4 regions of the Streptomyces sp. NPDC001415 genome follow, and region 3 is predicted to be linked to each of the others. Evidence: riboswitches for the same ligand, from Rfam matches in the RefSeq annotation. Region 3 holds a riboswitch; each other region holds the start of a gene.

Region 1 (7,644 bases), on a different contig from region 3:
GCGACGGTCGTGACCGAGCCCGCGAGGCCGACCAGGGTGCGCGGCTCGCGCAGCGGCACGGTCTGCTCGGCGAGGTCGAGGGCGGCCTCGATGTCGGCGCGGATCGCGGCGATCTGCTCGGGGGTCGCCGGGTCGCCGGGGTGGTGGCGCTCGGTCATCCGCACACAGCCGATATCCACCGAGCGGGCGGCCCGCACGCTCCGGGAGCCGACCACGAACTCGGTGGAGCCGCCGCCGATGTCGACGACCAGATAGTCCCCTTCGGCGTGCAGTTCCTTGGTGGCGCCGGTGAAGGAGAACTCGGCCTCCTGGTCGCCGGAGATCACCTCGGGCTCGACGCCCAGGATGTCGAGGACGCCGCGTACGAAGTCGTCCCGGTTCTCGGCGTCGCGCGAGGCGGAGGTGGCGACGAACCGGATGCGCTCGGCACCCAGCTCCTTGATCACCGCGGCGTACTCGCGGCACGCCGCGAACGTCCGCTCAAGCGCCTCGGGGGCGAGCCGCCCGGTGCGGTCCACGCCCTGGCCGAGCCGGACGATGGTCATGCGCCGGTCCAGGTCGACGATGTCCCCGGTCGCCGGGTCGGCGTCGGCGACCAGGAGGCGGATCGAGTTCGTACCGCAGTCGATCGCGGCGACGCGCGTCACTTGTCGTCCTCCCCGCCGCACGGCGTCACGCACGGGCCCTTCGCCCACCACTCGGGCAGCATCGCGATCGCCTCGTCGCCGAGCGGGTTCACGCCCGGGCCCGCGGCCAGCGAGTGACCGACAAGCACGTGCAGGCACTTGACCCGGTCCGGCATGCCACCCGCGCTCGGGAAGCCCTCCAGGACGTCGATGGCGTCGCGGCGCGCGATGTAGTCCTCGTGCGCGGCGCGGTAGGCGGCGGCGAGCTCCGGGTCGCTCGCGAGGCGCTCCGTCATCTCCTTCATGACGCCGTTCGCCTCAAGGGTGCCGATCGCGGAGGCCGCACGCGGGCACGTCAGGTAGTACGTCGTCGGGAACGGCGTGCCGTCCTCCAGACGCGGGGCCGTCTCGACGACGTCCGGGTTGCCGCAGGGGCAGCGGTGCGCGATCGCGCGCAGCCCGCGCGGCGGGCGGCCCAGCTGCTGCTTGAAGGCGGCGATGTCCGCGTCGGTGGGCTCGGTGCGTTCGGTCTGGGGCGGGGGCGTTTCCATGCCTGGGTCAGTCTCTATCGCTAGCAGGTGGTCAGTTGGCGGGGCGGTCGGCGTTGTCGACGCCGTCCCAGAGGTTGGAGTGCCAGGCGCGGCCGGTCTCGACCTTGTCCTCGCGGTGCTTGTTCGCCGTGCCCGGGTCGACGACGGTGAAGCCGGTCTCCCCCGGGAACTGCATGTGCAGGTGCTCGCGGGCCAGTTTCTCGATGTACGCGTCGTCCTGGAGGCGCGCCTTCTCGTCCCGCAGCTGCTCGACCGCCTTCTGGGCGTCGACGGCCCTGCGCTGCTGGTCGGAGATGTCGGCGCGCTGCGAGACGTACTGCCGCATGGGGTAGGCGAGCGCCACGATCATCGAGCACAGCACCAGGGCGAGCAGCGCCGCCCGGCCGGTGAGCCGGGAGCGGCGGGCCTGTCGTTTGCTCTGCGAGCGGTAGACGCGGGCGGCGGTCTGCTCGCCGAGCGCCTTGAGCCGAGCCGCGGTGGAGAACCGGTCGCGGTCCTTACCCTTGGCGTTCTTGCGCATCGCTCTCGCGCCTCCCCGTTACACACGGACGTCCCCGGACACGGTACGGGACCGCGGCCGGGGACGTACGTACGACTGGCTAGGGCGTCGGCCCTTCACACTGATCAGCCTTGGACTCGAAGCTGCTCAGCCTGTGAAGCCGCTCAGCCCTTGAAGCGCGGGAAGGCGCTGCGGCCCGCGTACACCGCGGCGTCGTCGAGGATCTCCTCGATGCGCAGCAGCTGGTTGTACTTGGCGACGCGGTCCGAGCGGGCCGGGGCGCCGGTCTTGATCTGGCCGCAGTTCACCGCGACGGCGAGGTCGGCGATGGTGACGTCCTCGGTCTCGCCGGAGCGGTGGGACATCATGCACTTGAAGCCGTTGCGCTGGGCCATCTCGACGGCGTCCAGGGTCTCGGTCAGCGAACCGATCTGGTTGACCTTGACGAGCAGGGCGTTGGCGGAGCCCTCCTCGATGCCGCGCGAGAGGCGCTCGGGGTTGGTGACGAACAGGTCGTCGCCGACGATCTGGACCTTCGAGCCAAGACGCGAGGTGATGGTGTTCCAGCCGGCCCAGTCGTCCTCGAACAGCGGGTCCTCGATGGAGACCAGCGGGTACGCGGAGACGAGCTCCTCGTAGTACTCGGTCATCTCGGCGGCCGAGCGGGACTTGCCCTCGAACTCGTACTTGCCGTCCTTGTAGAACTCGGACGCGGCGACGTCGAGCGCGAGCGCGATGTCCTTGCCCGGGGCGTAACCGGCTTCCTTGATGGCCTCAAGGATGAGGTCGAGGGCGGCGCGGTTGGACTCCAGGTTCGGCGCGAAGCCGCCCTCGTCGCCGAGGCCGGTGGACAGGCCCTTGCGCTTCAGGACGCTCTTGAGCGTGTGGTAGACCTCGGCACCCCAGCGAAGGGCCTCGGAGAAGGACTCCGCGCCAATCGGGGCGATCATGAACTCCTGGATGTCGACGTTGGAGTCGGCGTGCGACCCACCGTTGAGGATGTTCATCATCGGGACGGGCAGCAGGTGCGCGTTGGGACCGCCCAGGTAGCGGAACAGCGGCAGGTCGCTGGCCTCGGAGGCGGCGTGCGCGACGGCGAGCGAGACGCCGAGGATGGCGTTGGCGCCGAGCGAGCCCTTGTTGTCCGTGGCGTCCAGGTCGAACATGGCCTGGTCGATCAGGCGCTGCTCGGTGGCGTCGTAGCCGACGAGCTCCGGGCCGATCTGCTCGATGACGGCGAGAACGGCCTTCTCGACACCCTTGCCGCCGTAGCGGTTGGGGTCGCCGTCGCGGAGCTCGATGGCCTCGAAGGCACCGGTGGAGGCGCCGGACGGAACTGCAGCACGGCCGGTGCTGCCGTCGTCGAGGCCGACCTCGACCTCGACCGTGGGGTTGCCTCGGGAGTCCAGGATTTCCCGGGCTACGACGACGTCGATGGACGGCACGAGCATCTCCTTCTGGGATGTGACGCTAGATGTGACGCAAGCAGTGCAGGGCCTTGCGGGGTCGCTTCGCCTTGCGACAAGAGCCTAACCGGCTCTGGAGCTCCGGCCAGCCGGGTGCCCGCCTCCTGGGACGAAAAAGGGCCCAAGAACCCTGATTCCCGGGCAAAGGGCCACAACACTACTGCCGGGTAACAGCGAAAACCCCGGCCCGGCGCGTACGGGGGAATGCGCGCCGGGCCGGGGCGACCTGGGGGGGTGGGTCAGCTTCAGCTGAGGTGCAGCTTCTGGCCCGGGAAGATCAGGTTCGCGTCCTTGACGATGTCCTTGTTCAGCTCGAACAGCTTCTGCCAGCCGCCCTTGACGCCGTTGGCGGCGGCGATGTCACCGAGGGTGTCGCCGGACTTGACGGTGTACTCGCCGTTGCCCTGCTTGACCGGCTCGGTGCGCTGCTCGTCGCGGCTGGCCGGCGCGGACTCGGTGCGCTCGGCCTTCTTCGCCTTCGGCTGCGACTTCTGCTGGGGCTGGGCCTGCTGCTTGGGCGCCGCGGGCTTCGAGGCCTTCGGCTTCGAGGACGAGCCGGAGGTGTCGACGTCGGCCTTGCTGCCGCCGGACGTCAGGTTGCCGGCGCCGGCGCAGCCCCAGGCACCCGGGCCCTGCATCGCGAGCAGCTTCTCGGCGGTGGCTATCTGCTGGCCCTTGGTGGCGAGGTCGGCGCGCGCGGCGTACTGGGTGCCGCCGGCGGCGGCCCAGGAGGACTGCGAGAACTGCAGGCCGCCGTAGTAGCCGTTGCCGGTGTTGATGGACCAGTTGCCGCCGGACTCGCACTGGGCGACGGCGTCCCAGGTCTGGACGGAAGCGGCGGAGGCGTTGCCCGCCGCCATCAGCGGGGCGGCCACGGCGACACCGGTGACACCGGCCAGCGTGGCGACACGGACGGCCTTGGACGGGCGACGGTGCTTGCCCTTGCCGGAAAGCAGCATGGAGGTTCTCCTCACCGACGCCTGCGAGGTGAGCTGTCGGGTTCGGGCGTGAGCTGCCCGGCCGAGCGTCGATGCGCCCGTCTTCACCCCAAGCCGTTGCGGCAGTCGTCTGAACTGCCGGGCCCGGCACTTACCTTGGGTCCCCCGCTCCTGCCTACGGCGCATAAGCGTCGACTGTTCCCGTCGGCCGACGGCAGGATTCGGCGTGCTCGGTCGACGGGGCTCGTGGTGACGAGCGAGTCCGACGAAAACACACGCCCCGCCAATGTTCAAAGACGCACATCGGGGAGAAATCCCCCCTACTTGCCGTCACACAAGGGATGTTTCCGCAGGTGAGGGGCGGGGCGGACGGACCGGGCAGACGGGACACGCCAGTTGAGGCGAAGAGACCCATGTCTCACTTGCACAGAACGGACATACGCCAGCGAACTAACCCTGCTTCGGTGCCGACTTCGGGGCCGTCACGACCGCCGCGACACCCTTCAGGTCCAGGCTCTGGCCAGGCAGGATGAGGTTCGGGTCGGTGCCGATCAGCTTCTCGTTGGCGTGGTACAGCGCGGGCCAGCCGCCCTGGATCTTGTTCGCCTCGGCGATGACCGACAGATTGTCGCCGGGACGGACGGTGTAGTCGCCGTTGGCGGCGGGGGTGTTACCGGACTCACGTGAGGCATCGTCACCTCGCGAGGCGTGACGTCCGGAATCGCGACTATCGGTGGAGTTGCCCGAATTGTTCGAACCATTGGAGCCACTGGACCCGCTTGAGCCACTGGACCCATTCGATCCGGCCGGGCCGCTCGGGTCGGTCCGACCGGTCGTCGGGGCGGACGAGCCGGTGCCGCCCGGGGTCGTGCCCGCGCTCTCCTCCGGCGACGGCGACCCGCGGTGCTTGCCGGGGCTCGTCGGGGTGGATGCGGACGGCGTCGGGGACTTGGCCGGGTCGCTCGGCTTCGTGGGACCCGGAGTCGGCGTGGCGGGCGTGGAGGCGCCCGGCGTCGGGGTGGCGTCGGGCGCCTTGGTGTCCGGAGCGGAGGGGGTCGCGGGGGCGGGCGTGGGCGTGCCGGTCGACGTGTCGGGCGCGCCGGGGTCGACCCCCGCCGAGCCCCCGCCCCTGGTGAGCCCGGCGGCGCTGCCGCAGTTCGCGAAGGCCTGCGGACCCTTGGCCTTGAGCACCTGCTCGGCGACGGCTATCTGCTGGGCGCGGCTGGCGAGGTCGGCGCGCTGGGCGTAGTCCGTACCGCCGTACGCCTCCCAGGTGGCCTGCGAGAACTGGAGCCCGCCGTACAGGCCGTTGCCGAAGTCGGCGCTCCACATTCCGCCGGACTCGCAGGCGGCCACCTGGTTCCAGGTGCTCGCGTCAGCGGCGTTCGCGCCGGTCGCGGCGAGCAGGGGAAGGGCGATGGCCGATCCGGTCACTCCTGCCGCGACGACGAGAGCGGGTGCCTGGCGGGGTCGACGATGCCGTCCATTCCCGGAGCGCATGCGAAAGGCCTTCCGTGTGACTGCTGAGCCGAATGAACGGTGAACGTAGCCGTACTCGAACGCTTGTCACAAGTCGATGCAGCCGGGATCACATAAAAGTCACAGTCTTGACGGTCCGTCAGATACGGCTCGGACGCGGGCCCTCAACGCGGCGGCGTGAACTCGACCGGCAGGGCGCGCAGTCCGCGCATGATGAGCCCGCCGCGCCAGCGCAAATCGTCAGGTTCCGCCGCGAGCCGCAGGTCAGGAAGGCGCCGCAGCAGGGTCGCCAGAGCCGTCTGCCCCTCAAGGCGCGCCAGCGGCGCACCGAGGCAGTAGTGGATCCCGTGCCCGTACCCGAGGTGCTGGTTGTCCTTGCGGCCGAGGTCGAGCGCGTCCGGGTCGGCGAAGCGCTCGGGGTCGCGGTCGGCGGCGGCGAGCACCACGAGCACGGGGTCGCCGGCCGCGATGTCCCGCCCGCCGAGCGTCAGCGGCTCGGTGGCGAACCGCCAGGTCGCCATCTCGACGGGCCCGTCGTAGCGCAGGAGCTCCTCGACGCCGGTTTCGAGCAGGCCCGTCTCCCCCGCGGCGAGCGAACCCTGGAGCCGCTCGCGCTGCTCGGGATTGCGGAGCAGGGCGTACGTGCCGTTCCCGATCAGATTGACCGTGGTCTCGAAGCCGGCGAAGAGCAGGATGAAGGCCATGGCGGCGGCCTCGTTCTCGGTCAGGTGCTCGCCGTGGTCGCTCGCCTCGATGAGCCGGGAGATGAGGTCGTCGCCCGGGTTCTCGCGCTTCTTGTGGATGAGCTCGGCGAGGTAGTTGCGCATCTTCTTGACCGAGCGGGCAACGCCACCGCGCGGTCCGCGGCCGTGCCGGATCATCATGCCCGCCCAGTCGCGGAAGTCGTCCTGGTCCTCGCGCGGTACGCCGAGCAGGTCGCAGATGGCGTAGATGGGGAGAGGGAAGGCGAACTCGTGAATGAGATCGGCCTCGCCCTTGGCCTCGAACGCGTCGATGAGCTGGTCGGTCAACTCCTGGACGCGGGGCGCGAATTGGGCGACCGTACGCGGAGTGAACGCCTTGGAGACGAGCCGCCGCAGCCGGGTGTGGTCCGGCGGGTCGATGTTGAGCAGATGCGTCATCAGCTCGGCCTTGCGCTCGCCCGGGATGCCCGTCTTGCCCTTGGCGTGCGCCGGCTCGTCGTGGTGCGCCGGGTTCTTGGAGAGCCGCTGGTCGGCGAGGGCCTGCTTGGCGTCCCCGTACCGCGTCACCAGCCACGCCTCGACGCCGCTGGGCAGCCGGGTACGGTGCACGGGGGCGTGCTCGCGCAGCCAGGCGTACGCCGGGTACGGGTCGGTGGCGAACTCCCAGGTGAAGAGTTCGGGGGCGGGCGGGGCGGGCGGAATGGGGTTGTTGTCCTGCACCTCTCGACCGTATCCCGCTCTCTCCCCTACATTCACGCGGTGGATCAAGAGGATCAAGAGGCGCTGAGGGCCGGCTTCGCGGTGGTGGAGCGGCGGGCCGAGCATGCGGCCAAATACTTCTATTCCCACCTCTTCTGGCACAACCCGGGCCTGCGGGCGCTGTTCCCGTCCGGGCCTGAGGCCATGGAGCGCCAGCGCGACCGGCTGTTCGCCGCGATCACGGAGGTCGTGGGCCGCCTCGGCGACCCCTCCCTCCCCTCCTATCTGCGTGCGCTGGGCCGCGACCACCGCAAGTTCCTCGCGGCGCCGGAGCACTACGCGGCGGTCGGCGCGAGCCTGCTCGCCGCGTTCGCCCGGGCGGCGGGCGGGGCGTGGACGGCGGAGGTCGAGAAGGCGTGGTGCCAGGCGTACTCGGTGATGTCCGAGACGATGCTGGAGGGCGCGGCCGCGGCGGCCTCGGCGGGGGAGCCGGCGTGGTGGGGCGCGGAGGTCGTCCGCCATGCCCGCTACGGCCCCGACCTGGCGGTCCTCACCCTGCGCCCGTCGCCCCAACTCCCTTATACGGCAGGGCAGTACGTGAGTGTGGCGCATCCGCGGGTGCCGGGGGCGTGGCGGACGTACTCGATCGGGAACGCGCCGCGTGCGGACGGCACGGTCGACC
Region 2 (7,644 bases), on a different contig from region 3:
CGCTCGGTCTCCAGGTGCTCGCCCGCACCCTCGGCCCGCCGGCTGTCCACCGACTGGCCCGGGCGGTACTTGCCGGTGAGGAAGCCGGAGGCGAGCGCGAAGTAGGGGACGGCGGCCAGGCCCGCGCGGGACGCGGTCTCCTGGAGGGCGCCCTCGTAGGTGCCACGCGAGACCAGGTTGTAGTGCGGCTGGAGCACCGAGTACTTGGCGAGGCCCTCGCGGTCGGAGAAGTCCAGGGACTCCTGGAGCCGCTCCGGGCTGATGTTGGAGGCGCCGAGCGCGCGGACCTTGCCGTCCCGCACCAGCTGGTCGAGGGCGGTGACGATCTCCTCGACGGGCACGGAGGGGTCGTCGAAGTGCGTGTAGTACAGGTCGATGTAGTCGGTGCCGAGGCGGCGCAGCGACTCCTCGACGGCGGCCTTGATGTTGGTCGGGGCCAGGCCCTTGTACGCGGGGTGGGCGCCGACCTTGGTGGCGACGACGACATCGGCCCGGTTGCCGCGGGCGGCCAGCCACTTGCCGATGATCGTCTCTGACTCACCGCCCGAGTTGCCCTCGCCCCAGGCGGAGTACAGGTCGGCGGTGTCGACGAAGTTGCCGCCGCCGTGGGTGTAGGCGTCCAGAACGGCGAAGGACTGGTCCTGGTCGGCGGTCCAGCCGAAGACGTTGCCGCCGAGGGAGAGGGGGAACACGGAGAGGTCGGAGCTGCCGAGCGTACGGAGAGAGGTCATGGGGTGATCAACTCCCTTACGGGGGTGGGTATTCCGACCCCGCCGGGATCAACCCTGCGGCGCCCTCCAAGGGTCCGGGGTGGGTCAGGGGTTCAGCCCCTTCGACTGGAGCCAAGCCATCGGGTCGATCCCCGTGCCGGAAGGCGTATGCACCTCCAGGTGCAGGTGCGGCCCCGTGACGTTCCCGGTCGCCCCGACCCGCCCGATGACATCCCCCGTCGACACCTTCTGCCCCTCACTCACCGCCAGCGACGACTGGTGGCAGTACCAGAGCTCGCTGCCGTCATCCAGCGTGATCACCGTGCGGTAGCCGTACGCCCCGGCCCAGCCAGCCGACTTCACCGTCCCGGAGTGGATCGCCTTGAGCGGCGTGCCCGTCGGGGCCGCGAAGTCGAGGCCGGTGTGGTGGCCGGAGGACCACATCGAGCCGGCCTCGCCGAACGTGGAAGTGATCGTGTACGAGCCGACCGGCAGGGAGTAGCTCGCGGCCAGCTTGGCCAGCCGCTCCTCCTCCGCCTTCTTGGCCGCGGCCTCCTCGGCCGCCTTCTTCTCGGCGGCGGCCTTGGCCGCGGCCGCGTCCTGCTTGGCCTTGGCCTCGGCGGCGGCCTTTTCCGCAGCGGCCTTCTGCGCGGCCGCCTTCGCCTCGGCGACCGCACCGGCCTTCTGCTGCTCGGCCTGCTGGAGGATGCGGGCGCGCAGCGCCTCACCGGCGTCGGTGGCGCCCTGCTCGGCCTCGCTGGTGGACAGCCCCGTCATGGTCAGCGGCGAGCCGGCGATCTTCTGATCGGCCCTGGCGGCGGCGGTCTTCGGGGTGTCCGGGCTGTCGTGCGAGACGAGCTCGCCGACGCCGGGCAGCGACCCGAGGTCCGGCAGGCTGCTGGATATGGAGTCGGGCAGCGATATGGAGACCGGCGGCTTGGTCTGCGCGGTGGCCATGCCGCCCGCGCCGACCGCGGCGATGACGCCGACGCCCAGAACCGTGGAGCTGCGGGCGAGCCCGCCGCGCTGCTTGGCCACCCGGTGCCGGCCGCGTACCGGGCGTACCGACTCCTCGGTCGGGTCCCACTCCTCCCAGGTCTCGGTCTCGCCGGGTGCGTCCCCGTACAGGGAAACCGGAGGGAGGGGGGTGTCGAGGGCAGGCTCGTTGGACGCCACGAGGGCGCGCTCCTTTCCTTCCTTCTCGCCTACCGGGTTAGCTGACGGGTTCGGAGCAGGAAGGTCTCCTACGAACGCCCATGACGGGCGCCCGATTCACCCCAAGTTGGTGGTTCCCCGGTTCCCTCGCGGGATTCGGCGCATGCGCACGGTGCCGCCTTGGCGGCGGCTGGGACGACCGCGCTGCGTTATCGAACGTTAATAGACGCCGGGGGTGGATTCCAAGCCGTTCCCACTGATCGTTAACGGCCCTGGCCAGGACTTAGTACCCCATAGGCGGTCCAATTCGGGCGAGTTGACAACCTCTCAGGGTCGCCCCCGTCACACCCCCATTCTGACGGTGTGTCAATTGTTATGCGCAGTGGCATCCTTCGGGCACACACCGTGACGCCCTCATGTCACGGCGACCGTGCTACTTCACGATCCTCACCGTGCGCCGCCGCTCCGGCTGCCCCTCGGCCGGGCGGGCCACCGCGAGCAGCGCCATGTCGTCGCTCGCGCCGCCGCCCGTGTAGCGGCGTACGTCGTCGACGAGCGCGTCCAGGACCTCCTCCGGGCCGGGAAAGATCGCGCCGCGCAGCCGGGCGCCGGGATCGTAGAAGACACCCCTGTCGTCCCGCGCCTCGGACAGGCCGTCGGTGTAGAGCAGCAGCGTCGACCCGGCGGGGAAGGGCCGCACGTCCGCCCGGTCCGGCCACACCCCGAGGTCGGCCATGCCGAGCGGCAGCGCGGGCTCGGCCGGGACGAGCACGTCGAGCGAGCCGTCCTCGTGCAGCATGAAGGGCTCGGGATGCCCCCGGTTCACCAGGCGTACGGTGCCGTCGCCGCGCGGGATCTCGGCGAGCAGCGCGGTGGTGAACCCCTCGACCGCGTCCAGCCGGTCGCGCCGGGTGCCCTCGCGGGCCAGCGCCCGCTCCAGGCGCTGGGCGACCGCCTCCAGGGATGACTCCTGCTCGGCGGCCTCCCGGAACGCGCCGATCACCACGGCGACGGCCTCCACCGCTTGGAGCCCCTTGCCGCGTACGTCGCCGACGACGAGCCGGACCCCGTACGGGGTGTCCTGCACGGCGAACAGGTCCCCGCCGATGAAGGCGTCCGCCTGCGCGGCCTCGTACCGCGCGGCGACATGGAGGCCGCCGATGCGGGCCGCGGGCGTGGGCAGCACGGCGCGCTGGGCGGTCTCCGCGATGACGCGCTGGGAGGCGAGCTGTTCACCGCTGCGGCGCAGGATGCGGTTGATGACGAGGGCCAGCGCGCTCACCGTGAGCACGGTGAACAGCTCGCTGGACCCTTCACCGAGGTTGGGCAGATCGTGTATGAACCAGAGCGCCACGACGGCGACCGCCGAGCCGAGGCCGACGAGAGCGGTGCCGCGGCCCGAGTAGAACGGTGCGGCGACGACCGGGGCGCCCGCGAACAGGGCGGCGGCGGTCAGATCGGGCGGGGTGGAGGCGTCGAAGACGAAGCCGACGACGACCAGCAGTACGGGTAGCGCCCGTACCAGGCGCCCGTCGCCCTCTGCTCGCTGCCGCACCCGTCCAGCCTGGCGCTTTCCGGCTCCCCCGGCGACTCGGGCACACCCGGGCGAGTGCCTCGGGCGAGTGCGCGGGCCCGGGCGGGGTTTAGACACAGGCTCTCAGTGGCGGCGGCAGCGGTGGGGGCCCGGGCGTCCCCGGGCGCAGCTTCCCCTGGTGTGGCGATGGTTGGCGTCCTGGTCGGGCACGCACGGCAGCTCGACCCAGCCGCCGCGGTTCAGGCGGCAGCCGTGCGCGGGGGCCGCGGACCCCGGGGCCGGCACCTGCTTGACCGGGAGCGGCTCACCCAGCTCCTCACAGCCGCTCAGGACGAGCGCGCACACGGCGAGCAGCAACACGACAGGCACCTTCCGCCGTGTCCCGGTCATCGCCCGTGTCCCGGGCATCGCGCTCTCACTCATGGCGCACGCGAGACTACTCTCCGCGCGCGCCCCCGGCGGCCGCACCGTCCGTGAGGTGCCGCTCGGCGTACACCTTCAGGCCGTCCCGCACGAAGGCCGCCGTGCCCTCTCCGTGCTTGTCGTAGTTGACGCCGAAGCGCGGGTCGTCGACGTACATCTGGCCGAGCCCGATGACGTACGACCGGGCGACGGTCGTCGTGGTGGACAGCCAGGCGACATGGCGCCGCGCGATGTCCTGGGCCTCCTCGCCGTCGGCGGCGAGCCCGGCCCCGTGCGCGCGCCCCCAGTCCCGGGCGATGTCCTCGTGTTCCTTCAGGAATCCCTTCCGCTGCTCCTCGGTGAGCGAGCGCCACCAGCGGTCGCCCTTCTCGTAGGCGTCCCGCCCCCAGCGCCGGCTCACCTCCTCCTCGTACCGCGTGTGGTCGAAGCCGTCGAACACTTCCTCGGCCATGAGCTCCTCTCCCCTCTCGGTCTTGTGCAGGGTGGTCCGCACGGACGCGATCTGCCGCGCGATGCGCTCGCGCTCCTGTTCAAGGAGGCGCAGATGGGTCCGCAGGGCGGCCGCCGGATCGCGCTCGCCCTCCAGGAGCTCGCCGATCACGGGCAGCGAGAGCCCCAGCTCCCTCAGGAGCAGGATCCGCTGGAGCCGGACCAGGGCGTCCTGGTCGTAATAGCGGTATCCGTTGCTTCCGATCCGGCTCGGGGCGAGCAGGCCGAGGTCTCCGTAGTGACGGAGGGTGCGGCTCGTCGTCCCGGCCTTCTTGGCGATCTCCTGGATCGACCACTCCTTGCCGTTCACATCCACCAAGCTAGATCTTGACGTTGCGTAAAGGTCAAGGTGCGGAGGTCGACGAACGAGGACGAACGAGCGGGGGAACGCGAAGAGGCCCGGCACTTGATGACAAGTGCCGGGCCTCTTCGTTCAGTAGCGGGGACAGGATTTGAACCTGCGACCTCTGGGTTATGAGCCCAGCGAGCTACCGAGCTGCTCCACCCCGCGTCGGTAAACACAACTGTACGCCATTCGGAGGGGTGCTCCGAACCATTTACCCCGCGCCCCTTCGGGGCCCCCGCTTGAAGGGCGCCCTGAAGGGGCGCGGGGAACTGCGCGACCAGCCCCGGCCGGCCCGCAGTCGACACGCACGCCCCGGATCACATGGACGAGGTGCGGCGGCGGCGCGCACCGAGCCAGGCGACCGCTCCGCCGAGCGCGACCAGGGCCGCGGCGATGCCCGCGTACAGGCCGGTGTGGGAGTCGGCTCCGGTGTGGGCGAGGCTGCCGGTGGCGGAGGTGGTGGTGGTGAGGTTGGCGTTGCCGGCCGCCACCGGGGCCGCGGAGGTGGCCGCGGACGCGCCGGGCTTCGCGGAGGGTGTGCCGGTGGGCTTGGTGGACGGCTTGGTGGCGGGGGCGGTGCCCTCGTCGATCGGGCCGAGCGCGAACTGCGCCGTGGCCCCGCCGAACGGGTAGGTGTTGCCCGAGGCCAGCGAGACGTCGACGGCGGCGGTGATCGGGGTGACCTTCTTGATCTGGGTCTTGACGCCCAGGTTGATCCGCAGCGGCAGGGTGCGCACACCGGATGCGGCGCCGAAGCCCTTCGGGATCGCGGGCAGGGTGACGCTGTTGTCGGAGTCGACCTTGAGGTCCTGCCAGCGCCCGTCGATCAGGGCCTGCACGAAGAAGGCCGGGTTCTTCACTTGGGGGCCGGCGTACGAGAGCTGGAACCGGGTGGTGAGCGCGCTGCTGAACACGCCGTCGCCGGTGGCCTGGTAGTGCAGGTCCAGGTACTGGCGGCCGTTCGGGGCGTCCATGGTCGAGCCGGGCTTCTTCTCGAACCAGGTCTTCAGGTGGCCCGCCTTGATCGCCGGGTCGGCCTTGAAGGTGTGCGAAGCCTGGTGGTTCTGCGCGACCTCGCCGTTGAGGCTGGTGGCCGTGAGCTTGAAGTCGCCGTCGTTGGTCGGGTAGTTGGCGCCGAGCCCGATGGTCACCTTCCAGGTCAGCTTGCCGTTCGCCGGGACGTCGAAGCCGGCCGAGGCATCCTTGCCCGCCGGGTGGAAGTAGCCCTGCCAGCCGCCGTCCTGGTGCCCGACGTCGTACGTGGTCGCGGGCGCGTTCACGGGCTGGACCTTGAAGGTGACGTCGTCCGTCTGCAGCGGGCTCGCGCCGGTCGCGTCGCCGAGCATCCACGGGTGGAAGGCCTGCGTCTGCCGCGTCGGGTTGCTCACCGTCAGCTCGAACGTCTCGGTGGCCCCACCCCGGGTGAGCGGCCCGTTGGGCGCCGGGGTCCCCATCTCCATCAGCAGCGGACGCTGGGCGTCGTCGGACGTCGCGGCCTGCGCCGACACCGGCAGCAGTACGGTGCCGGCGACGGCGGCGACGACAACGGCGGTGGCGGCGGGACGGAAGAGGCGGTGGGCGATACGAGCGGACATGGTGGACTCCCCCCAAGGAGACACAGAGGCGTTCTGCGCAGCGGCAGTCGGCGAAAGGACGGCGAAGGTTCAGCGGTTCATGGGTTCAGCCGTTCACGAAGGAACGGCGGCCGGCTGCGGCAGAGCGCCGGGCCGACGGGGTGGTGCGAAGAGTGATGCGAAGGTGACGCGAAGAGTGGTGCAGAGGGTGTTGCGAAGGTTTGTCGCCGCTTCGCCGGTCTTGCATTCCCCCCGGCTGCTGCGATGTGCCCATCTTCTGCCAGGACCTGACCCGGAACGATCGTCACTCTGTCACCGGTAGGCAACAGAGGTTCGGCCTCGTCAGCGGGGGGTCGGGGCCAGGGAGCGGGCGAGGTCCAGCCAGTGCGTGAGGGTGCGTGCGGCGGCCCCGGAATCGATCGAGCGCCGGGCCTCGCGCAACCCGGCATCGAACGCGTCGTCCAGGCTCCGTTCTTCCAGTCCCCGGTACGCGGCGAGCGCCCCCGCGGCGTTGGCCAGTACGGCGTCGCGGACCGGCCCCGTCTCGCCCTCCAGGACGCGGTGGACGGCGAGCGCGTTGTAGGCCGCGTCGCCCCCGCGCAGCGCGTCGGGCGCACAGCGAGGAAGCCCGAACTCGGCCGTATCCAGGCGCAGTTGACGCACGCACTCCCCCGCTGCGACCCACACCCGAGTGGGAGCGGCGGTGGTGATCTCGTCCAGCCCGTCGTCGCCGCGTACGACCAGCGCACTGGCCCCGCGGGCGGCGAGCACGTCCGCGAGGACGGGGGCCAGCGCGGCATTGGAACAGCCGACGACGGCGGTACGGGGCCGCGCCGGATTGGTCAGCGGGGCAAGGTAGTTGATGACGGTGGGCACGCCGAGGGACTTGCGGACGGGGCCCGCGTGGCGCAGCCCGTGGTGGAAGCGGGGCGCGAAGGTGAAGCCGATGCCGGCCTCGCGGACGCAGCGGGCGACGGCGTCCGGGGTGAGGTCGAGCGGCAGCCCGAGCACTTCGAGTACGTCGGCGGCCCCGGCCCTGCTGGAGACGGACCGCCCGCCGTGCTTGACGACCGGCACCCCGGCCCCGGCGACGACGACGGCGGCCATGGTGGACACGTTGACGGTGTGCGCGCCGTCGCCACCGGTACCGACGATGTCGACGACCTCGGACCCGTCCACGGGAAGCGGAACAACCCGCTCCATCAGCGCGTCGAGCAGCCCGTGGATCTCCTCGGCGCTCTCGCCCTTGGCCCGCAGCGCCACCAGGAACCCGGCGAGCTGCGCCGGGTCGGCCGCGTCGTCCATGACCTGCCGCATGGCCCAGCGAGCGTCGTCCGCACCGAGGTCCTCGCCACGCAGCAGTACGGCCAGCAGGTGCCGCCAGGAGCGGTCAGGGTCGGTCACGGATTCCCC
Region 3 (7,644 bases):
CTGAGCTGTTCGTTGACGTACTGATGCAGCTCGTCGTCGACCATGTGCCAGTCGATTTCGCCCTCGGGCCCCGTGAAAAAGCCGTCGAGAGAGACCGACATGGGAAGGATGATCTTTCTCATCGCAGTCACCTGCGCGACGATACGCCCGCCCCTGCCGACATTCCCGTCAAGAACGCCGACTCTTCCCCGTGTATTTCAAAGCCCTCACCGCGCCGCCCGGACCGCACCTCGGCCCGGCACTTGGTCCGACCTCTCACGAAGGGCCGGTGAAGCCCGGTCGGATCACGGTTTCTGAAAGGGCGACAACTGGACCGCGCCCGGCGCTAGTTGTCGTCGGCCGTCGGCCCGGTCAAGGCGACCAGGGCCGCTTCCTTGATCGTGGTCGTCGGCTCGAAGAGCGCGTCGAGGCCACCCGCCGTGAGGATCCGCCGGTGCCACGGCCGTACGCAGACCACGCCGAGATGCCCGTCGCGGGCCCGGATCCTGCGGTACGCCCGGCACAGCAGAGTGAGGACGGCGCAGTCGAAGAAGTCCACGGGCCGCAAGTCCACGATCACGCGCGCCCGGGCCGGCTGCGTGGCGGCGTCGAGATGCAGCTGGACTCCGGGCGCGGTGGCCAGGTCGACGGTGCCGTGGACCTCGACCACCGTGAACCCTTGCATCAGATAGGTGCGGGCATTGGAGAGCCGGTCCGGCAGCAGCCCCGGCGGAAGCGGCACAGGGGCCGAGACGGATGGCCGAGCGGTGGTTCCCATGGCAGCTCCCGGTCCAGAACTGGCCTCCGCGGGTGCGGAGGTACTCGGTAATCGGGCAGTCACCGTGGTCCGGGGTGACGCACTACCACCCTAGGAACAGGGCCGCATGCAGAAACGTGCACCCTTCGAATTGTTCACCCTCGGGAGTGAACGAAATTTGCACCGCTCCCCGTTTGAACACCGCACACGGGAAGCGAAGCGACCCGGCGCGCCTGTCTTCTGGCCCGCCGGGGCTGAACCCCGGGCGATGGACCGCCGGTTGGGGCCGACGGTCGGCCGGGCGCCCCCCGAAAGCGCCCGGCCCCGAGGGCGACCGTCAGTACGCCCCGAAGACGTTGTCGATCGAGCCGTACGTCTTGGCGGCGTAGTTGCACGCGGCGGTGATGTTGGCGACCGGGTCGTAGAGGTCCATGGACGTACCCGGCACGTGGAAGGCGGCGAACGTGGGCTGGATGACCTGGAGGAGTCCCTTGGAGGGCGTGCCGGCCACCGCGTTGGAGTCCCAGTTGTTGATCGCCAGGGGGTTGCCCGACGACTCGCGCATGATGTTGCGGTAGATGCCGTTGTAGCTGCCGGGGATGCCGTGCTGGGCCATGATGGCCATCGACTGCTTGATCCAGCCGTCCAGGTTGTTGGCGTACGTCGGCGCGCCGGCCGTGCTCGCGGCGGTGAGGCTCGTCGTGCGGGCGGAGCGGTCGGCCCGGTCGGCCGAGGCGTCCCGGGCGGTGCTCGCCGCGGCCGGGCCGCCGACGGTGAGCTTGAGGCCGGGCTGGATCAGAGCCGGGTCGCCACCGATGACGCTCTTGTTGTCCTGGTAGAGCTGCTTCCAGCCGCCGCTCACGTTGAGGGCGTCGGCGATCTTGGCGAGCGAGTCCCCGGCGACGACGGCGTAGCTCGTGGGAGCGGCCTTGACGGCGGTGGCGGAGTGGGCCGGCGCGGCGGCGGCCGTGGTCGCACCGATCACCGGCATGGCGAGTACGGCGCCGCCCGTTCCGGCGGCGGCGAGGCCCCGGGACAGCGAGCTGGACTTGGGGCGGCGGTGCTTGCCCTTTGCAGGCATGGTGAATTCCTCTCCTTCGCCTACGAGGTGAGCTGTCGGGTTCGGACGGGAGATGTCCGGTCGCGGCGCACGCGACTTCACCCCAGCCGTTCCGGAATCCGGATCGGCGGCTTACCTGGTTCCCCCGCTCCTGCCAAACGTGTGTGGGAGGCTCCGGACGGCGGCAGGATTCGGCGTTCCCTCCGGATTGACGGTGAACGTAAACGAATAGGCCGACCGGAAACAAGGCCAGAATTCAATGGGCGCGATCCGGGATATTGATCCACTTAAATCCACACGCCGCGACCGCCCCGCCCGGGACCTCAACTCGCTTTCGGTTCAACCGAAATGACCCCGAGGAGCCCGAGCGCCCACCATCCCACACGTGACCCAATTCACTCGCTCGTCGAGCAACCGGGCAGCCCATCCACAAAAGAGGCGAGCCTCACTCAATAGCGGCCAATTCGGACATCATAAATGCGGGAGTGCGAGCGGAGTGATGGCATCCCAAAACATTCCATTTAGGACACTCGGGACTTCTCCTGGTTCACATGCCTCACATACCTGCGGCAGCACACGTGTCCCTCACGCCCCTGCCGGAGATCATTGCTCACAGGCCACCCTCCACGGTGGGACCAGGCGACAGAGAGGTGGAACGGTGATCCGAGAGAGCGCGGAGTACGACGTCCTGGTGGTCGGGGGCACGGGGGTGGACACGGTCGTACGCGTCGACTCCCTGCCGGTCCCGCTCGCCGACTCGGTGCAGGTCGGCCCGATCGTGGAGTGGCCCGGGCACACCGGGGCGAACGTGGCCCTCGGGACGCGAGCCCTCGGCCTGGCGGTCGGCCTGATCGACTGCATCGGCGACGACTGGATCGGCTCCCAGGTGCGCGAGCTGCTGGCCGAGGGTGATGTGGACTTCGCCCCGCTGATCTCCCCCGCCGGCACCCGGCGCGCGGTGAACCTGGTGGACGCGAACGGCCGCCGGATGCCCTTCTACGACGCCCGCGACCCGGCCGACCTGCGGATGCCCCGGGACTTCTACCTCCCCCGGCTGCGCCGAACCCGCCATGTCCACCTCTCCATCATGAACTTCGCGCGTTTCCTGTTCGACGACATCGAGGCCCTCGGCATCCCGGTCTCCACGGATCTGCACGACTGGGACGGACTGGCCGAGCACCACCGGGAGTTCGCGCTCCGCTCGGACCTCGTGTTCCTCAGCTCGGCGGGAGCGGGTGACAACGCCCCCGCGCTGATGCGGGAGATCCTGCGCGAGGGCCGCGCTGACACCGTGGTCGCCACGGCCGGAGCCGAAGGCTCCTACCTCCTCACCCGGGACGGCGGGTCCACCCCGCACCACATCCCGGCCGTCGCACCGCACGCCCCGGTCGTGGACACCAACGGCGCGGGCGACGCGTACGTCAGCGGCTTCCTGTACGGCAGGCTCACCGGCCGGAACGTACGGGAATGCGGCCGATTCGGCGCGGTGGCGGGCGCCCATGCCTGCACGGCTCCGGTCGCCACCGACCCCATCTCGCGGAAAGGCCTGCTGGCGGCGGATCAGATCGCTTGAGATCATTCCGGCGCTCGGTGCCGAACGCGCCCGGCGCCGCCCAACTGGCGCCCTGAACAAGCCTTTATTACGCCCTATCAAGTCCTGTCAGGGAGAAACATGAACGACATCAGCGAATTCAAGAACATTTCCCCGACCACGCTCGCCGACGTCCTGGGCCGCGACCAGGTCATGGATATCGGCATTCGCCCTTTGTGGTCCCCGATGCCACGCGTCGCGGGTCCCGCATTCACCGTACGGTGTCCCGCGGGCGACAACCTCATGCTGCACGCGGCCATCCACCGCGCGGAGCCCGGTTCGGTCATCGTCGTCGAATCGGGCGACCTGGACTACGCACTCGCGGGCGGAAACGTGTGCGCCGTCGCCCAACGCCGGGGAATCGCGGCGTTCGTGGCCGACGGGGTCATTCGTGACCTCGCCGAAGTCCGCGAGTTGGGCTTTCCCGTGTTCGCCCGGGGCGTCATTCCCATCCCCGGAACCAAGAAGGCCGTGGCTCCGCTCAACGAGCCCGTGCGCTGTGGCGGGGTGCGGGTCGACGCGGGCGACCTCGTGGTGGCCGACGAGGAGGGCATCGTGGTCACGCCCCGCGCACGCTGGGAGCAGGTGCTCCTGGAGGCCCGGCGGAAGTTGGCGAAGGAGGCCGGTGAATCCCTCGACGCGTGGGAAGAGACGCATCGCGCCCGCATCGACAAGGCCCTGAGCGAGGGCGGCTTCGAAGGCTGAGCCCTCAACTCGCTTGGCCCTGCGGCGAGTTGAGGAGGGCCCCGGTGTGCGCTCGTCGGCGTACACCGGCCCCCGGGCTCAGACACAGGCTCTCAAGCCCTCCCCACCTCGCGGACCAGTTCAAGGCCCAGGACCCGGTCCATGTAGGCCATGGTCTCGAACTTGGCTCCCTGCGGCACATCGTCGGACGTCGCCAGATCGTGCAGGAGGCGCAGGACGGCCGAGGTGTCGAGCCGGTTGTCCAGGGCGGTGCGGGCCGTGCTCTTGAGGTCGGCGGGGATCGGCTTCGAGGGCTGCTCGGCCCAGTCCGCGATGGCACGCCGCCAGCGGGCCAGCGCGCGGCCGGCCTCGGCGACCTCCCCCGCCGTGACGGACATGGGTTCCTCGTAGGGGTGGCTGAGCAGCAGCAGGCGTACGGCCAGCAGGTCGAGGCCCTCGAACGGGGGCAGCCGGGCTTCGCCGATCTGCAGGCAGGCGCTGCCCGCGCCCTCGTACGTCCCGCTGGTGAGCTGGACCCCGGGCGCGCCGCCCAGGGCCTCCGCGATCTCCTTCGGGTCGCCCTCGGCATCGGCCGGCCGGATGCCGGCGGCAGCGGCGGCCGTTGTGCCGTGCGGGCCGGTCCACCCGATCAGCACCGCTCTGCCGCGCATTTCGACGACGCGCGCCAGCACGTCCGCCATCAGCAGCACCCGAAGGCCGGTCCCGGCATCACCGTCGGCAGGGGCATGGGCGCAGATGCGCAGCGGGCCCGGTCCGGCGAGTTCATCGACGATTCGCAGCACGTCGCCGAGCCTAGGGGTTCGGGCCCGGCCTGGACACCGGTCCGCGCCGAGCGCAAGGGCAACGCCCCCCGTCGGAGAACGCCGCCTCACGCGAGCAGCGGCCGCAGCGCCCCGCCCCGCAGTCGCGTCACGAGCGGGGCCGCGAACCGCCGGGCGGACCACGTCACCGCGAACGAGACCACCCCTCCGACCACCAGCGCGACCAGCACGTCATGCGGATAGTGCGCGCCGACGTACACGCGCGAGGCGCCCATCAGGAGCGCCACGAACGCGGCGATCGCGCCCAGCTTCCGGTTGACCAGGAACAGGGCTACGGCCGCGGCGGCGGCTACCGTGGTGTGGTTGCTCGGGAACGCGTAGTCGTCCAGGGGCGGGCACTTCTCGATGAGGAAGTCGTGCGGCAGCGCACGGCAGGGGCGGGGCTCGGTGAACACCGACTTGATCGCGTCATTGATCACATACGCGAGCACCACCGCGAACGGCGCGGCCAGCGCCGCCGCCATCACCGAGGCGTCCTTGCGCCGGGCGAACCACCAGCCGCCCAGCATGAACACCGCGAACAGGGCGACGCCGTAACTGGTGAAGGCGGACACCGGCCCGTTCAGCCAGTGCGTGTGCCGGGCGAAGTCGGTGATGTCGCCGTACAGCCCGCCGTCGATGGACGCGCCGTCCAGGGCCTGCGGCGTGGGGGTGGGACTGATCATGGGATGCGGTTCTCCGGTGGTTCGACGGGCAGTGCCCGCCCCGTGGCGAACGGGACGGGTCGGGGAGCAGAAGTCCGGGCGACTGCCGCATGAGCGGAACATGAACGTCTACAGGCTCGTAGACGCAAAGGGACCGGGATCGGTTGCGTGCGTGTGCTGTCCGGCTCAGCTGGTCTTGAAGGCGCGGATCAGGCCCAGAGCGCTTCGGCGACCGCCACGCCCACGAAGACCGCGCCGAGCCCGGCCACCACGCTGACGACGACGTTCGCCGCGGCGTAGAACTTCGCCCCGTTCTCGGCGAGCCGCATCGTCTCGTACGAGAACGTCGAGTACGTCGTCAGCGCCCCGCAGAGCCCGGTCCCGACGAACAGCTGCACCTGTGAGGACGCGGCGCCCGCGGTGACCGCGCCGGTGAGCACGCCGAGGATCAGGCAGCCGACGACGTTGACGGTGAAGGTGCCCCACGGGAAGACGCTGTCGTGCCTCTTCTGCACGGTCAGGTCGGTGAGGTACCGCAGGGGCGCGCCGATCGCCGCCCCCAACACCACGAGCAGCCAGTTCACTTGGCTCACTCCCGTCCGACGTACCGGATGACCTCGCAGTCGTCGAGCATCACCAGGCCTTCGGCGACCAGTTCGTCGAGCTGCGGCAGGAAGTCCCGCACGCGCTGCTCGTCGTCCACGACGACGATCGCGACGGGCAGGTCCTCGCTCAGCGAGAGCAGCCGCTGGGTGTGGATGAGGGAGGAGGCGCCGAAGCCCTCGATGCCCCGGAACACGCTGGCACCGGCGAGGCCGGCGGCGTGCGCCCGGTGGACGATCTCGGCGTACAGGGGCTTGTGGTGCCACAGGTCGCTCTCGCCGATGAAGATCGTGAGGCGCAGGGCTCGTCCGGTCAGTCTGGTCATCGCTGCCTCCACACCAGTGCGCGGCGGGTCAGCCACACCGCGCTCCACACCATCGCGAGTGCCACCAGGAGCGTCGACGCCAGATAGGCGAGGCCGGTGCGCGGCTGCCCGGCGGCCACGAACTTCTGGATGTCGACGGCGTATGTCGAGAAGGTGGTGAAACCGCCGAGAACGCCGGTCCCGAAGAACGGACGGACGAGCCGGTGCGCCGCCCACACATCGGTGATCACCACCATGAAGACGCCGATCACGGCGCAGCCCACGCCGTTGACCAGCAGCGTCGTCCAGGGAAACGAGCCCGGCCGGGTGGTCCACAGCAGCGAGGCCCCGTAGCGGGCGCAGGCGCCGATCGCTCCGCCGAGCGCCACCACCGCGACGACCGGGCCGAGGCCGCGCGTGACGGCGCGGCGGCGCGCGGGCACGGCCGGGCCGGCATCGGGTTCGATGGGCTGGGTGGCCGCCCTCGGCGGCTGGGCTCCCTTGGACATACGTCTCCTACCTGCAGGGCACCTGTACTCAGGCGCACGCGCTCGCAAGTAGGGACCGTTGGCGGCGCGGGTGCCGCGGTTCGGGTACGGCGGGCCCCACCACCGCGCGGCGAGCACCAGGGATCACCGCTGTCCCAAGGCTAGCGCCGGGCCTCGCCCGCTCGCCAACCGGCTCTGTACGGGGTGTGCGGTCAGGGGCGTGGTGGTGGCAGGGAGCCGAGGCCGGGTGCCGCGTCCGGCCAGACCAGCAGGACCGGGCAGGGCGCGTGGTCCACGACGAACCGGGTGGCCGGGCCGAGGCTGCGCGGGCCGAGGTGGGTGCCGTCGCCGTCGCGGGCGCAGACGAGGCGGTCGGCGCCTTCCGCGGCACGTACGACCTGTTGCTCGGCGCGGCCGTGCAGTTCGAGGCGGCGGGCCGGGCGGCCCAGGCGCCGCTCGGCTTCGGCGAAGAGGTCGTCGGCGGCGGCCCGGGAGAGGTCTTCGAGGCGGGTGCCGGGATCGCGTTCGGGGTGGCCGCGGCCGAGCAGTCCGGCGAACGCGCCGTGTGCGGCCTCGGACACGGCGTCGTCGGTGACGTGCAGGAGTACGAGGTCGGCGTCCGCGGCGCGCTCGCGCGCGGCGTCCACGCAGGCGGGCCAGGTGCCCTCGGTGATCCAGATGATGACGCTCAT
Region 4 (7,644 bases), on a different contig from region 3:
GTTTGCCTCGCGGGGTTCGGGGAGGTCGCTCTTCGGCTGCCCGCCGGTGGGGGTGCTGGGGGCGCTGCCCCCAGAGCCCCGCTCCTCAATCTCCCCCGAGGACTTCGTCCAGGGGGGACCCCCAGGGGCTGGATTTTTGCCGGGCGGGACTGGATCGGTGCTGGTCGGCCCCGGCTTCGGCGGGGTGTGGGGTGCCCCCCTGTTGACCGTTCTGGCCGCCGCCGACAGGGCCTCCGCCAGGCCGCCGATCTCCACGTGGACGACGGCCACCGGCTTCGCGGGGGCCGCGGCGGCCGCCTCGCGCAGGGCGTCGGCGAGTATCTGGCCGTCGCCGGATTCCATGGCTCCGTTCTCGCCGACCCAGGGGATGGCCGTCACCACGACCGCGTCGCAGGCGTCGTCCGCGAGGGCCGCGGCCAAAGCCGCGCGGAAGTCGGCCGGGGTCGCCCCCGTCGTCAGGTCGAGGGGCCTGAGCGGGCGCAGCCCCTCGGTCAGGCAGGCGTCGTACGTGAGCAGGCCGAGGGATTCGGAGTTGCCGAGGATCGCGACGCGCGGGCCCGCGGGCAGCGGCTGGCCCGCGAGCAGCAGCCCCGCGTCGACGAGTTCGGTGACCGTGCCGACCAGGATGACGCCCGCCTGGCGCAGCAGCGCCGAGACCGTGGCGTCCGGCACCCGGGTCACCGGCACGGCGTGACCCGGCGGGGTCGTGCCGCTGTGCCGGGCGCCCTTGACCACCACGACGGGCTTGGCGGCGGCCGTGCGCCGGGCGAGGCGGGTGAACTTCCTCGGGTTCCCGATGGATTCGAGATAGAGCAGCACCACATCGGTGGCGGGGTCCTCGTACCAGTACTGGAGGAAGTCGTTGCCGGAGAGGTCCGCGCGGTTGCCCGAGGAGATGAACGTGGACAGGCCCGCGCCGCGCCGGTAGAGGCCCGACAGGAGGGCGATGCCGATCGCGCCCGACTGGGTGAACAGACCGATCCGGCCCGCGGCCGGCGGCTCGGGGGCCAGCGAGGCGTTCAGCCGCACCTCCGCCGCGGTGTTGATGATCCCGAACGCGTTGGGGCCGATCAGCCGCATCCCGTACGAGCGGGCCTGGCGGACCAGCGCGCGCTGGCGCTCCCTGCCCTCGGGGCCGCTCTCCGCGTAGTCGGCGGCGAGGACGACGAGGCTCTGGACGCCGTGCTCGCCGCAGTCGGCGACGGCTTCCGGCACCCGTTCGGCGGGAACCGCGACGATCGCCAGGTCGACCGGTTCGCCGATCGCGGCGATGGAGGGGAAGGCGGGGACGCCGTCGAGCTCGCGCTGGTCTGGGCCGAGCGCCTTGTTCACGGCGTACGTGCGTCCGGTGAATCCGGCGTCCAGGAGGTTGCGCAGGACCGTGCGGCCCACGCCGCCGGGGGTGCGTCCGGTGCCGATGACCGCGACCGAGCCGGGCGCGAGGAGGCGCTGCACGGATCTCGCCTCGGCGCGGTGTTCGCGGGCGCGCTGCACGGCGAGCGACTCGGCGGTGGGTTCCAGGTCGAGGGTGAGGTGGACCGAGCCGTCCTCGAAGGACCGCTTCTGCTGGTAGCCGGCGTCCGTGAACACCTTGATCATTTTGCTGTTGGCCGGCAGCACCTCGGCGGCGAACCGCCTGATGCCGCGCTCGCGGGCGACCGCCGCGATGTGTTCGAGCAGGGTGGAGGCGACGCCCCGGCCCTGGTGGGCGTCCTGGACGAGGAAGGCGACCTCGGCCTCGTCGGCGGGGGCGGAGGCGGGCCTGCCCTGGGCGTTGATGCGGTCGTAGCGGACGGTCGCGATGAACTCGCCGCCGACGGTTGCCGCGAGTCCGACCCGGTCGACGTAGTCGTGATGGGTGAAGCGGTGGACGTCCTTGGCGGAGAGCCGGGGGTAGGGGGCGAAGAAGCGGTAGTACTTCGACTCGTCCGAGACCAGCTCGTAGAACGAGACGAGCCGCTCGGCGTCCTCGGTGGTGATGGGCCTGATGCGCGCGGTGCCGCCGTCGCGGAGCACCACGTCGGCCTCCCAGTGAGCCGGGTACGCGGGATCGGACGCCGTCGTCATACCGAAAGCGTACGGGTCGCGGCGCCGTACGGGGCGGGGCAAGGTGGGCAGGGCCGATCGGCGGCGTGCTGGGGCCTAAGGTCGGTACGAGCATCGCGGACCACATGAGAGACTGGTCTAGACAACCGTCAGAGATTTCGAAGGGCAACACCATGGCTGAGCGCCGCGTCAACGTCGGCTGGGCCGAGGGCCTGCACGCCCGCCCCGCGTCCATCTTCGTCCGTGCCGCCACGGCTGCCGGAGTCCCCATGACGATCGCCAAGGCCGACGGCAACCCGGTCAACGCCGCGTCCATGCTCGCGGTGCTCGGTCTGGGTGCGCAGGGCGGCGAGGAGATCGTGCTGGCCTCCGACGCCGAGGGCGCGGACGTCGCGCTCGACCGGCTGGCGAAGCTGGTCGCCGAGGGTCTTGAGGAGCTCCCCGAGACCGTCTGATCGGGCTGATCGGGCTGATCCGACTGGTTCGGCTCATCCGGTCGACGACACATCACGTCGCATCGAAGGACCGCTGCTCCCGAAATTCGGGACCGGCGGTCCTTTCGTTTTCCCGCCACTGCCGCATGGGAAATTGCAGGGGAAAGCCAATTTCGGGCAGCACGCTGCGGCGGCGTTTATCGCCTTCTTTGTATACGGCTCTGCCGTTAAGCGCGGACGCTCGCGGTGTTTACGGCATGTTGCGAAGTCCTCACGTCCGCGGTCCTGCGCAGCCGATGGGCGGAAAAGGATCGCTCGGCGTGCAGAGTGGTGAGGGAGCGGGCGCGTTCGGCGTCGCCGCGGGCCACCGCGTCGGTGATCGCGCCGAGTTCGGCCCAGGTTTCGGCCGGGCGGGCCGGCACCTCGACCGCGTACATCCAGGCGATCTTGTGCCTCAACTGCGTGAGCAGCGCGATCAGTCCGGGGCTCGCGGAGGCCTGGGCGAGCGTCTCGTGGAACCAGCCGCCGAGCGAGCGCAGGTCCTCGCCCTGGCCGCGCCGGGCCCGGTCCTGACCCAGCCTCACCAGGCCGCGCAGCACCTTGAGATGGGCTTCGCTGCGGCGCCCGGCGGCCCGGGCGGCGGCCAACGGCTCAAGCAGCAGGCGCAGTTCGAGGAGGTCGGCGGCCTCCAGGTCGGTGGGCTCGGCCACACAGGCGCCGGCGTGTCTGCGGGTGGTGACGAAGCCCTCGGACTCCAGGGTGCGCAGGGCCTCGCGGACCGGGACGCGGGAGACTCCGTAGCGGCGCGCGAGGACTTCCTCGGTGAGCCGGCTGCCGCGCTCGAATACGCCCGAGACGATGTCGTCGCGGATTGCCGTGCATACCGAATGCGCCGGAATGTGCATGACCGGACCTCCGCCTTAATCCCCGCGAAACGCGGTCGAGCAACGTCTGTTCCGCGACTCTATGACAGGCCTTGTTAATTCCCGGTGACGTGCCTGAACCAATGGATATCTTTTGGCCAATGGCGAAGACCCCCGGCGGATGTGCCGGGGGCCTTCGGTGTGCGCGGGGCCCCGAGTGCGGGTGCGCTTCAGATGTCTGGGGCGGTCTTCAGGCGCCTCGGACCGTCTTCGGACGTCTCAGACGGTGACGCCGTGCGAGCGCAGGTAGGCGACGGGGTCGATGTCCGAGCCGTAGTCCGGGCCGGTGCGGGCCTCGAAGTGGAGGTGCGGGCCCGTGGTGTTGCCGGTGTTGCCCGACAGCGCGATCTGCTGGCCCGGCTCGACGCTCTGGCCGACGGAGACCTGGATGACCGAGAGGTGGCCGTACTGGGTGTACGTGCCGTCGTTCATCCTGATCACGACGTTGTTGCCGTAGGCGCCGCCGTTGCCGGCCTCGACGACGGTGCCGAGACCCACGGCGTGCACCGGAGTGCCGATCCCGGCGTGGAAGTCGATGCCGGTGTGGCTGCCGGAGGACCACAGCGATCCGCCGGTCTTGTAGCCGGTGGACACATAGCTGTCGGATATGGGAGCCACGAAGGTGTTGAGGCGCTTGCGCTCGGCCTCGCGCGCGGCGCGCTCCTTGGCCTCGCGTGCCTCCTTGGCCCGCTGCTCGGCCTTCGCCTTGGCGGCGGCCTCGGCCTCGGCCATCGCCTTGGCCTTCGCGGCGGCCTGCTTCTGCGCGTCGGCCTGGGCGCCCACCTGGTCGGCGATGCTGTCGCCGATGACGATGGCCTGGGTGAGGCCGGTGTCGACCGTGGTGGTGCTGGGGGCCGCCATGGCCGGGGAGGCGAGGGTGCCTACGACTCCGGCGGTGGCGAGGGTGGCGATGCCCGCGATGTTCGCGCTGCGGCGCGTCATACGGCTGGGCGCGCGATGCTTCCCGGTGGCACGGGTGAACGCCATGAAGTGGCGGTGTCCTTTCCTTCCATCTCGCCTACCGGGTTAGCTGACGGGTTCGGAGCAGGAAGGTCTCCTACGGGCTCCTCCGCGGGCGGAGGCGTCCGATTCACCCCAGGGACTGAGTGGGTCCCCGGCTCCCCAGGCTCGCGCCTTCGGGGACTCGGCGATCACTGTCCGGTGCCGCGGCTGCGACGGGTGGTGACGGACAGCGGGACCGACGCTAGACGGCTGATCTTTCAATCACCAAACAGACACCGGTTTTTGTAGCGCACGCCACATGACAGACAGGCAACCTCCCCAACAAACCGGACATTGAGCCGGACATCAGGAGGACCCCGGCAGCGCATCCGCCGCCGGGGTCCCGTGTCCCTCGACCGTCCGGGCGCCTCGATCGGCCCGGACGGTGCGTCAATCAGCCTGCCACGACGGTCACTTCACCGATTCCGAGCGCCCTGACGGGCTCCTCGATCTGTGCCGCGTCGCCCACCAGGACCGTGACGAGCCGGTCGGCCGGGAAGGCGTTGACGACGGCCGCCGTCGCCTCCACGGTGCCGGTCCCGGCGAGCAGCGCGTACAGCTGCGCCTGGTAGTCGTCGGGCAGGAACTGCTCGACCTGGTCGGCCAGCGTCCCCGCGACGGCCGCCGCGGTCTCGTACTTGAGCGGCGCGACGCCCACCAGGTTCTGCACGGCCGTCTCGCGCTCGGCATCCGTCAGACCCTCGGCCGCCAGCGTGCGCAGCACCTTCCACAGGTCGTCGAGGGCCGGGCCAGTGTTCGGGGTGTCGACCGAGCCGCTGATGGCGAGCATGGCCGCGCCGCCGTCGGGGCCCGAGCGCAGCACCTGGCCGAACGCGCGCACCCCGTAGGTGTAGCCCTTCTCCTCGCGCAGCACGCGGTCGAGGCGCGAGGTGAGCGTGCCGCCCAGGCAGTACGTACCGAGCACCTGGGCCGCCCAGACCCGGTCGTGCCGGTCCGGGCCGATGCGGCCGATGAGCAGCTGGGTCTGGACCGCGCCCGGGCGGTCCACGATGACGACCCGGCCCCTGTCGTCGGCGGTGATCGGCGGGACGGGGCGCGGCTCGGCGCGGTCGCCGGTCCAGTCGCCCAGGGTGTCCGTGAGGATCGCGTCGAGGTCGGTGCCCGACAGGTCGCCGACGACGACGGCGACGGTCGTCGCGGGGCGCACATGCTCCTCGTAGAAGGCGCGCACCGCGGCCGCGTCGATCGCGGCGACCGTCTCCTCGGTGCCCTGGCGGGGCCGGGACATGCGCGCGGAGGCCGGGAACAGCTCCTTGGAGAGCTCCTTGGCGGCCCGCCGGGAGGGGTTGGCCTGCTCGTGCGGGATCTCGTCGAGCCGGTTGCGCACGAGCCGCTCCACCTCGGAGTCGGCGAACGCGGGGGCCCGCAGCGCCTCGGCGAGCAGCGAGAGCGCCTTGGGCAGCCGCGAGACCGGCACTTCGAGGGAGACCCGGACGCCCGGGTGGTCGGCGTGCGCGTCGATGGTGGCGCCGCACCGCTCCAGCTCGGCGGCGAACTCCTCGGCGGAGTGCTTGTCGGTGCCCTCGGTCAGGGCGCGCGCCATGATCGTGGCGACGCCGTCGAGGCCCTCGGGCTCGGCGTCCAGCGGGGCCGCGAGGAAGATCTCCACGGCGACGACCTGCTGGCCCGGGCGGTGGCAGCGCAGCACGGTCAGACCGTTGGCGAGCGTGCCGCGCTCGGGAGCCGGGAAGGCCCACGGCGTGGGGGTGCCGGCGGCCGGCTGCGGGTGGAACTCCATGGTCACGACAGCGTCCGTCACTGGCCCGCCTCTTCTTCCTCTTCGTTGCCTGCCTCGGGTGCCGCGATGGGCTCGTACACCAGGACCGCCCGGTTGTCGGGGCGCAGTCTCGCGGCGGCGACCGCCTGCACCTCCGCGGCGGTGATGTCCAGGACGCGGTCGACGGCGGTCAGGGCGAGCTGCGGGTCGCCGAACAGCACGGCGTACCGGCACAGTTCGTCGGCGCGGCCGGCCACGGTGCCGAGCCGGTCGAGCCACTCGCGCTCCAACTGGGCCTGGGCGCGCTCCATCTCCTCCTCGGTCGGGCCCTCCTCGGCGAACCGGGCGAGCTCCTCGTCGACGGCGGCCTCGATGTCCGGGACGTCGACGCCCGCCGACGTCTTGACGTCCAGCCAGCCGAGCGAGGGGGCTCCGGCGAGCCGCAGCAGGCCGAACCCGGCGGCCACCGCGCTCTGGTCGCGGCGGACCAGGCGGTTGTGCAGCCGGGAGGACTCGCCGCCGCCGAGGACGGTCAGCGCCAGGTCGGCGGCGTCGGACTCGCGGGTGCCGTCGTGCGGCAGCCGGTAGGCGGCCATCAGGGCGCGCGCCGGGACGTCCTCCTCGACGACCTCGCGCAGCTGACCGCCCATGGTCTCGGGCAGCGCGCCGTCGCGCGGCGGCTGCTTGCCGTCGTGGAGGGGGATGGAGCCGAAGTACTTCTCCACCCAGGCCAGCGTCTGCTCGGGGTCGATGTCGCCGACCACGGCGAGCACCGCGTTGTTGGGCGCGTAGTACGTACGGAAGAAGTTCCGGGCGTCTTCCAGGGTCGCCGCGTCCAGGTCGGCCATCGAGCCGATCGGCGTGTGGTGGTAGGGGTGGCCCTCCGGGTAGGCGAGGGCGGTCAGCTTCTCGAAGGCGGTGCCGTAGGGCACGTTGTCGTAGCGCTGGCGGCGCTCGTTCTTGACGACGTCGCGCTGGTTCTCCATCGACTCCTCGTCGAGCGCGGCGAGGAGCGAGCCCATGCGGTCGGCCTCCAGCCAGAGCGCGAGCTCCACCTGGTGGGCGGGCATGGTCTCGAAGTAGTTGGTGCGCTCGAAGCTGGTGGTGCCGTTCAGCGAGCCGCCGGCCCCCTGCACCAGCTCGAAGTGGCCGTTGCCGTGCACCTGATGGGAGCCCTGGAACATGAGGTGCTCGAAGAGGTGGGCGAGGCCGGTGCGGCCCTTGACCTCGTGGCGCGAGCCGACGTCGTACCAGAGGCACACCGCTGCGACCGGGGTCAGGTGGTCCTCGGAGAGCACCACGCGCAGGCCGTTGGCCAGTCGGTGCTCAGTGGCTGTCAGACCGCCGGAAGCGGCCTGCGCTGTGGCCGTGTGACCCATGGGCATGTACGTCCCTTCGTTCGCGATGTGCAGTACTGCGAGGTGGAGTACTGGCGGGGGAAGTCCTCGATTGAAGAAGTCCTGCCACTGTATGCAAGCGCGCGGGCACCTGGCGAAGTTCC

Evidence for each region. A riboswitch is a leader RNA that binds a small molecule or an ion and turns the genes downstream of it on or off. The one in region 3 is predicted to bind cyclic di-AMP.
Region 1: linked by a shared signal. The riboswitch ahead of ACWC2B_RS17505 (transglycosylase family protein) and the one ahead of ACWC2B_RS09160 (transglycosylase SLT domain-containing protein) in region 3 are both predicted to bind cyclic di-AMP.
Region 2: linked by a shared signal. The riboswitch ahead of ACWC2B_RS24450 (M23 family metallopeptidase) and the one ahead of ACWC2B_RS09160 (transglycosylase SLT domain-containing protein) in region 3 are both predicted to bind cyclic di-AMP.
Region 4: linked by a shared signal. The riboswitch ahead of ACWC2B_RS25845 (M23 family metallopeptidase) and the one ahead of ACWC2B_RS09160 (transglycosylase SLT domain-containing protein) in region 3 are both predicted to bind cyclic di-AMP.

The regions. Positions count from the first base shown of each region.
Region 1 covers NZ_JBSFIE010000011.1:112,353-119,996, forward strand. The annotation lists gene ACWC2B_RS17485 (Ppx/GppA phosphatase family protein) at 1-647, opposite strand, end outside; gene ACWC2B_RS17490 (DUF501 domain-containing protein) at 644-1,177, opposite strand; gene ACWC2B_RS17495 (FtsB family cell division protein) at 1,209-1,697, opposite strand; gene eno (phosphopyruvate hydratase) at 1,841-3,127, opposite strand; gene ACWC2B_RS17505 (transglycosylase family protein) at 3,388-4,101, opposite strand; cyclic di-AMP (ydaO/yuaA leader) riboswitch at 4,105-4,273, opposite strand; gene ACWC2B_RS17510 (transglycosylase family protein) at 4,531-5,580, opposite strand; gene ACWC2B_RS17515 (cytochrome P450 family protein) at 5,724-6,983, opposite strand; gene ACWC2B_RS17520 (globin domain-containing protein) at 7,023-7,644, shown strand, end outside.
Region 2 covers NZ_JBSFIE010000019.1:111,562-119,205, reverse strand. The annotation lists gene ACWC2B_RS24455 (aldo/keto reductase) at 1-731, opposite strand, end outside; gene ACWC2B_RS24450 (M23 family metallopeptidase) at 816-1,886, opposite strand; cyclic di-AMP (ydaO/yuaA leader) riboswitch at 1,898-2,037, opposite strand; gene ACWC2B_RS24445 (PP2C family protein-serine/threonine phosphatase) at 2,299-3,420, opposite strand; gene ACWC2B_RS24440 (hypothetical protein) at 3,523-3,759, opposite strand; gene ACWC2B_RS24435 (MerR family transcriptional regulator) at 3,836-4,621, opposite strand; tRNA gene ACWC2B_RS24430 (tRNA-Met) at 4,749-4,822, opposite strand; gene ACWC2B_RS24425 (hypothetical protein) at 4,975-6,252, opposite strand; gene trpD (anthranilate phosphoribosyltransferase) at 6,574-7,635, opposite strand.
Region 3 covers NZ_JBSFIE010000005.1:284,171-291,814, forward strand. The annotation lists gene ACWC2B_RS09150 (dihydrofolate reductase family protein) at 1-122, opposite strand, end outside; gene ACWC2B_RS09155 (STAS domain-containing protein) at 326-757, opposite strand; gene ACWC2B_RS09160 (transglycosylase SLT domain-containing protein) at 1,074-1,817, opposite strand; cyclic di-AMP (ydaO/yuaA leader) riboswitch at 1,820-2,003, opposite strand; gene ACWC2B_RS09165 (carbohydrate kinase family protein) at 2,455-3,369, shown strand; gene ACWC2B_RS09170 (RraA family protein) at 3,469-4,092, shown strand; gene ACWC2B_RS09175 (hypothetical protein) at 4,185-4,874, opposite strand; gene ACWC2B_RS09180 (phosphatase PAP2 family protein) at 4,961-5,578, opposite strand; gene crcB (fluoride efflux transporter CrcB) at 5,767-6,141, opposite strand; gene ACWC2B_RS09190 (DUF190 domain-containing protein) at 6,147-6,485, opposite strand; gene crcB (fluoride efflux transporter CrcB) at 6,482-6,973, opposite strand; gene ACWC2B_RS09200 (universal stress protein) at 7,165-7,644, opposite strand.
Region 4 covers NZ_JBSFIE010000022.1:33,173-40,816, reverse strand. The annotation lists gene ACWC2B_RS25860 (bifunctional acetate--CoA ligase family protein/GNAT family N-acetyltransferase) at 1-2,067, opposite strand, end outside; gene ACWC2B_RS25855 (HPr family phosphocarrier protein) at 2,220-2,501, shown strand; gene ACWC2B_RS25850 (GntR family transcriptional regulator) at 2,708-3,385, opposite strand; gene ACWC2B_RS25845 (M23 family metallopeptidase) at 3,623-4,390, opposite strand; cyclic di-AMP (ydaO/yuaA leader) riboswitch at 4,404-4,563, opposite strand; gene ACWC2B_RS25840 (M16 family metallopeptidase) at 4,800-6,164, opposite strand; gene ACWC2B_RS25835 (M16 family metallopeptidase) at 6,182-7,522, opposite strand.